DNA from 3 places in the Agrobacterium sp. rho-13.3 genome. Region 2 is predicted to be linked to each of the others. Evidence: riboswitches for the same ligand, from Rfam matches in the RefSeq annotation. Region 2 holds a riboswitch; each other region holds the start of a gene.
What was found. A riboswitch is a leader RNA that binds a small molecule or an ion and turns the genes downstream of it on or off. The one in region 2 is predicted to bind thiamine pyrophosphate.

Region 1 (2,316 bases), on a different replicon from region 2:
CGCATCCGGGTTTACCTTGGAAATCGTCTCGAAAACGCCGCCGATGCAGGCGTAGTCCACAGGCGCGATTGCTGCACGCTCTGCATCCTTCTTGTTTTTAACTGTCAGGCCGATAACGGCATCACGCCCCAAAAGACGCCTTGCAGTATGGGCATCCATATCGTCGGCCCCCAAATGTACACCATCCGCGCCAGACGCCAACGCCACATCGACGCGATCATTGATGACCAGAGGCACGCCCGTCCCCTTCAAAGCGTCAACGATCAGCAGAGCCTGTTCGATCATCTGGCGAGTGGAGGCGTGTTTGTCACGGTATTGGATGATCGTCGCGCCGTGTCGTGCCGCAACGGCTGCCAGTTCCGGCAGCGGCGCGATATCGGCCAGAGAGGCATCCACCAAGGCGTTCAAACGGTAATCAATTTTCATCGTGTTCAATTCTCGCAAGGGAAAGAATGTCCTGGCCATTGATACTGTCCAGCGCATCCAGGAAGGCCGCTTCGAAAGTGCCGGGACCGCGTGCATGTTTTGCCGCCAGTTCGGCGGAGACGCCGGTGACGGTCAGCGCCGCTGCGGCTGCCAGCATCGGGTCCGGTTCCACAGCCATGAAGGCAGCAATCACGCCACCGGAAAGGCAGCCGGTGCCGGTAACCTTTGCCATCCACGGATGACCGTTGACGATTTTTGCTTCTCGCGTTCCATCCTGAAGCAGATCTTCCGGCCCTGTCTGAATGCGCAGGGCTCCGCCGACATCGCCTATCACCGCCATCTCAGCCGCATTGCCGCGCACGATTGTTGGGCGAAGAGTGATCAGCTCGTGGGCGAAATCCAGTCGCGAGGGCGAGTAGTCACAATGGACCGGATCGACGATCCACGGTTTGCCATGGGCGTTTGCGACCTTGACCGCGATGCGGATGACCTTGCGGCGCGCAGCGTCCAGCGTGCCGAGATTGATGGTCAGAGCGCCGACTTTGGAAACGAAGCTTTCAATTTCCTCTTCAGATGATGTCATCGACGGAATGCCGCCCACGGCGGTGATGCCATCTGCCGTAAACTTCTGGACGACCGTGTTCATCAGGCAATGAACACGCGGTCTTTGTTCACGCACGTGCGCCAGAAGCGCTGCCGCCTTTTGTGCCGTTGGAAAGCTCTCCATGGGTTATTCCACTCCATATACAATCACGGAGACCCAGGGTGAGCGAAGAAGAGAAAAGTATGCCTTTGGCGACCGTTCCGTTCCTACGCCGGCATGACCCGGATCAGGTTCAAGGGTCCGGCTCAGCGCCATCTCAGCATCGTGCGATGCTCCCCTCGGAATGTCTGGAAATTGTCGTTTTTTAAGTCTGCTGTCAATGGTGTAGAAAAGGCGGAGGCTTAATGCCACCGCCTTTGATGGTCGATGATTATACGATCTGCACGAGAACCTTTTCGCGTGCGGATTTCAATGCGGCATCGGCAAGCTTGAGCGCGATCAGGCCGTCTTGAGCAGATGGTGACGGTGCGACGTTGTTTTCGACGGAATCGATGAAAGCGGTAATTTCCGCCGCATAGGCTTCCGTGTAGCGCGTCATGAAGAAGTCGTGCAGAGGCGGGCGCGTGTAGCCATCTTTGGTTGCGACTTCGATGGAGACCGGACGCTGGTTTTCTGCCGAAACGGAGCCGAGCGAGCCGTGCACTTCGATGCGCTGGTCATAACCATAGGTCGCGCGGCGCGAGTTGGAAATGATCGCCTGACGTCCGCTGCCGGTCGTTAGAATGATGCTGGCGCTGTCATAGTCACCCAGTTCGCCGATCTTGGGATCGACCAGAACGGAGCCGGTGGCGAAAACGCTGACGATGTCTTCGCCCAGCAGGAAGCGGGCAATATCGAAATCATGGATGGTCATGTCGCGGAAAATACCGCCGGACACTTTGATGTATTCGGGCGGCGGGGCGCCGGGGTCACGGCTGGTGATCGTCACCATTTCGACTTTGCCGATCTGGCCGTCATCGATGGCCTTGCGAACGGCGCGGAAATGCGGATCGAAACGGCGGTTGAAGCCGAGCATGATCTTGGCGCCGGTTTCCTTGACGACCTCAATGCAGGCCGCAGCGCGGGCAACATCCAGATCAATCGGCTTTTCGCAAAAAACAGCTTTGCCAGCGCGTGCAAACTGTTCGATCAGGTCCGCGTGGGTGTTGGTTGGTGTGCAAACGATAACGGCATCGATATCGGGATCGGCCAGCACGGCTTCGATGGTGCTGATCTTGCAGCCGGTTTCATTTGCGATTGCCTGTGCGGCTTCCTGAAAAGCATCGACCACAGCGACCAGTTTTGCA
Region 2 (2,316 bases):
ACCACTTGGCCATGATCGAGCCGCCGCGTGAGACGATGCCGGTGACGCGATTGACGGTCAGCGGAATGTAATGCAGCCGCACGCCGGCATGGATGGTGAAATAATCCACACCCTGCTCGGCCTGTTCGATCAGCGTATCGCGGAACACGTCCCAGTTCAGATCTTCAGCAATGCCATTGACCTTTTCCAGCGCCTGATAGAGCGGAACTGTGCCAATCGGCACCGGCGAATTGCGGATGATCCATTCGCGGATGTTGTGAATGTTGCGACCCGTTGAAAGGTCCATCACCGTATCGCCACCCCAGCGAATGGCCCATACCATCTTGTCGACTTCATCCGCCATGGAAGACGTGACCGCCGAGTTACCGATATTGGCATTGATCTTGACGAGGAAATTGCGCCCGATAATCATCGGCTCGGCTTCGGGGTGGTTGATGTTGGCGGGGATAATCGCCCTGCCCGCCGCCACTTCCTGACGCACAAATTCCGCGGTCACGAAATCTGGAATATGCGCCCCAAAACTTTCACCATCGCGTGCCAGCGTTTCCTTTGCCGCCTCGCGCCCGATGTTTTCGCGAATGGCAATGAATTCCATCTCAGGCGTAATGATGCCCGCCCGCGCATAGGCAAGCTGCGTGACCGCTTTGCCGTCCTTGGCCTTCAATGGCTGATGACGTAGAGAAAATTCCGGCGTCAAACGTTCGCCGGTGGCAAAGCCATTGTCCTCCGGTTTGACGTGTCGGCCCTCGTAAGCCTCGACATCGCCGCGTGCCACAACCCAGTCATGGCGCACACGCGGCAAACCGCCTTCGATGCTGACCGTGTGGGATGGATCGGTATAAGGACCAGAGGAATCATAGACCGTAACCGGCGGTTCGCCAGCGGTGGGGTGCACCGCAATTTCACGCATCGGTACGCGGATATGGGGATGGATGATGCCCGGCTTGTAGATTTTGGTCGAAGCGGGAAGCGGACCTGTCGTGACAACAGGGGAGAGATTTTTAGCAGCAATGTTCATCGTGAGGCTCCAAAGCAAAAACAGTGGAGACCCAGTTCGAGCATGAAAGACGAAAAACCACGGGAAAGGCAAGCCGATGATTCGGCCCAGTTGCTCGGCACTGCCGAACTGCTTTTCCCGCGTTTGCACCGTCCCTACGCCAGTATGAACTGGATCAGGTTCAACGGGTCACTGCGCGCTGTAGCAGTATCTCAGCCCCTTGACGGGACTCCCCTGGTGAATGCCTAATCAGAAACCGGCCATGCCACTTTGTCAAGTATGCTGTGGATGAAGTCACATAATCGCGTTGGGTTACACCAAATTAACCTAGCCATTTATTAGGATGTTATTTTTTAGGGTGTAACTTGAAGAATGCGCTATGATAGCATCCGATCGAGGGAGACTACTTGAGATGAATTCAACTATTCGTGAAATACTATCTAAATTCGGCCAACTCCCGGTACCGATCGATACCATCGCCGACGAATCTGATCTTTACGCAGCCGGACTTTCTTCTTTCGCATCCGTACAATTGATGCTTGGCATAGAAGACGCGTTCGATATCGAGTTCCCGGACAATATGCTCAACCGCAAGTCTTTCGCCAGCATCAAGGCGATTGAAGAAACCGTGAAAACAATTCTCGACGGCAAAGAGGCGGCGTGATGAACCTGTCTGTCGCCCCACCGAATGCCACGCTGTCTGCGCGCGCATCGCGTGTTGCGGCGATCGCCGCGCAACACGCTGACGATGTAGACAGCGCCGCACGTTTCCCAAGAGAAGCTGTGGAGGCCATGCGCGCTGAGCGCCTTCTCGGCATTCAAGTTCCCTTGCATCTGGGCGGCGAAGGCGCAAGTCTGACGCAAATCGCCGATATTTGCTGCACGCTTGGCCAGTCCTGCTCGGCCACGGCAATGATCTTCGCCATGCACCAGATCAAGGCATCCAGTCTGGTGGAGCACGGAGAGACAAGCGAATGGCACACCGGCTTCATGCGCCGTGTGGCCGCTGAACAGCTCCTCATTGGTTCTGCCACCACCGAAGGCGGCATTGGCGGAAATCTGCGCAATTCCATTTGCGCCATTGACGTTGACGGGGCCAATTGCTCTTTGGAAAAAGACGCGACCGTCATTTCCTATGGCAGCGAAGCCGACGTCATTCTCATCACCTCCCGCGCCCATGCGGATGCCGCACCTGCCGATCAGGTGATGACGGTTTTTCTTAAAGACCAATATAGTCTTGAAAAAACGCATGTCTGGAACACGCTTGGCATGCGCGGCACCTGTTCCGATGGTTTCCTGTTCAAAGGCAAGGCGCCTTC
Region 3 (2,316 bases), 150 kb from region 2:
CCTGAAAACCTGTTGTCAGCACGAAAGAGAGGAACTGCTTTGCCAGTGCCTGTTCCGGCGCATTCTTCATGATGCCTGCGACTTCGATCTGGATATAATGACCTTCCTCGAAGCTGGCCGCCTGATAGCGATCCGAGTTTTCTGCGACCATATGGTAGGCGGGCGAGGTGGTGTAGGACAGCACCATCGGCACTTCGCCCTTGGTGAACAGGCCGTAGGATTCCGACCAGCCGGGAGTGACGGTCAGCACGCGGTTCTTGAGCTTTGCCCATGCTTCCGGTGCCTTGTCGCCGTAAACCGACTTCACCCATAACAGCAGGCCAAGGCCGGGTGTCGAGGTGCGCGGGTCTTGAATGGCGATCTTCTGCGAGGGATCGCCTTCCACCAGTTCCTTCAGACTTTTTGGCGGATTCTTCAGGATCTGGGTATCGTAGACAACGGCGAAGTGGCCGTAGTCATAAGGCACGAAAACATCGTCCTTGAAGCCGCCCGGCACTTTGGCCGCAGACGTATCGACGCCCGAGGCTTCGAACAAGCCGGTCTGCTTGGCTTCTGCTATGAGGTTCGTGTCGAGACCGACCACGACATCGGCCTTGGAGCTGGTGCCTTCCAGTTTCAGCCGGTTCAGCAGCGCCACGCCATCGGCCACACCCACAAAATTGACGGTGCAATTGCAGGTCTTTTCGAACGCCTCTTTCACCTTGGGACCGGGCCCCCATTTGGAAACGAAGCTTTCATAGGTATAGACGGTCAGCGTCTTTTTATCCTGCGCCACCGCAATAGCGGGCAGCAAGAACGACACGGCAACGAGAGACTGAACGAAAAAACGACGAAACATCAAGAGCACCTCCTTGAAATGGGTAGCAGGAATAGGCGCCTTGGATGGAAGCCGTCTAATCCCTCCGCCGGTGTTAACCGGATCAGGTTCTTCGGGTTGGCAAAGCCTCTCAGCCTTGTTCCGTTGGAACAAAGCACCCCGTTAGAGCAAGCGAAGATGTAATCTGAGTATAGTGGATTGGCAAGATGGCTTCGTGTTACGCCTGTGCCGGCATATGCACGAGTTCCCAGACATGACCATCCGGGTCTTGAAAGCTGCCTGCATACATAAAGCCATGATCCTGCGATGGCTTCCACGCATTGCCACCGGAGGCGAGTGCCGTGGCAATCGTCTGGTCGATCTCTTCCCGGCTTGCAGCGGAAAGGCAGGTCAGCACTTCCTTGGTGTTCTTGGCATCGGCAATATCGCCATTGATGAAATCACGGAACCGCTCTTCCTGAAGCAGCATGACGAAGATGTTTTTATCGACGATCATGCAGAGCGTGCGCTCATCGGAATATTCCGGATTGAAGTTGAAACCGAGCGCGGTGAAAAAGGCTTTCGAGATTTCGATATTCTTGACGGGCAGATTGACGAAAATCATACGCATGTTCAGAACTCCTCCGTTTTGAAAACAGCAAAGCTTAATAGGCTTTCCTATCAAAGATGGGAGGCGAGTCTCCTTTGCGCAACATTATGCTCCCTCCGTCATTCCGGCCTTGAGCCGGTATGAGGGAAGAATGGATTTCAGCTTTCCAGCTCTTCGCGCAGCATTTCCAGCTCCAACCACTCTTCTTCCATGGTTTCCAGCTTTGCGCGCAACCGCGACATTTCTTCGGCGAGCTTGCTGAACGCGTTGGGGTCCTTGGCGAAAAGATTGGGGTCGGCCATGCGCTCTTCGCGTTTGGCGATCTCGCCCTGGGCTTTTTCCATTTCCTTCGGCAGATTTTCGAGCGCGAATTTCTGCTTGAAGGACATTTTGACCTTGGCTTTTGCCGGGTCAGAAGATGAAGCAGAGGACGAAGAACCCTTGGCCTTTTCCTGCTTTTCGGCTTTTTTCTTCTCGTCGGACGCGCCCTTGCGCTGCGCCATCATGTCCGAATAGCCACCGGCATATTCGATCCAGCGGCCATCCGGCGCATCCGGGTTTGCGGGGGCGATGGTGGAGGTGACGGTGCGGTCGAGAAAGTCGCGGTCGTGGCTGACGAGAATGACGGTGCCGGTGAAGCTGGCAACGATTTCCTGCAACAAATCCAGCGTTTCGATATCCAGATCGTTGGTCGGCTCGTCGAGGATCAAAAGGTTGGTCGGACGCGCCAGAATGCGCGCCAACATCAAACGTGCGCGCTCACCACCGGACAGATTGCGGATGGGTGTGCGGGCCTGTTCCGGCTGGAACAGAAAGTCCTTCATATAACCGGTGACGTGCTTCAGCTCATTGTTGACCAGAAGGTTCTCGCCGCGCCCATCCGTCAGATAATGCGCCAGTGTATCGTTGG

Region 1: linked by a shared signal. The riboswitch ahead of RMR16_RS21870 (hydroxyethylthiazole kinase) and the one ahead of thiC (phosphomethylpyrimidine synthase ThiC) in region 2 are both predicted to bind thiamine pyrophosphate.
Region 3: linked by a shared signal. The riboswitch ahead of thiB (thiamine ABC transporter substrate binding subunit) and the one ahead of thiC (phosphomethylpyrimidine synthase ThiC) in region 2 are both predicted to bind thiamine pyrophosphate.

The regions. Positions count from the first base shown of each region.
Region 1 is NZ_CP192775.1:1,536,437-1,538,752, forward strand. It holds gene thiE (thiamine phosphate synthase) at 1-426, opposite strand, end outside; gene RMR16_RS21870 (hydroxyethylthiazole kinase) at 416-1,153, opposite strand; TPP riboswitch at 1,217-1,319, opposite strand; gene iolG (inositol 2-dehydrogenase) at 1,401-2,316, opposite strand, start outside.
Region 2 is NZ_CP192774.1:2,445,431-2,447,746, forward strand. It holds gene thiC (phosphomethylpyrimidine synthase ThiC) at 1-1,018, opposite strand, end outside; TPP riboswitch at 1,132-1,243, opposite strand; gene RMR16_RS12035 (acyl carrier protein) at 1,410-1,661, shown strand; gene RMR16_RS12040 (acyl-CoA dehydrogenase family protein) at 1,661-2,316, shown strand, end outside.
Region 3 is NZ_CP192774.1:2,594,435-2,596,750, forward strand. It holds gene thiB (thiamine ABC transporter substrate binding subunit) at 1-838, opposite strand, end outside; TPP riboswitch at 881-989, opposite strand; gene RMR16_RS12680 (VOC family protein) at 1,035-1,427, opposite strand; gene RMR16_RS12685 (ABC-F family ATP-binding cassette domain-containing protein) at 1,565-2,316, opposite strand, start outside.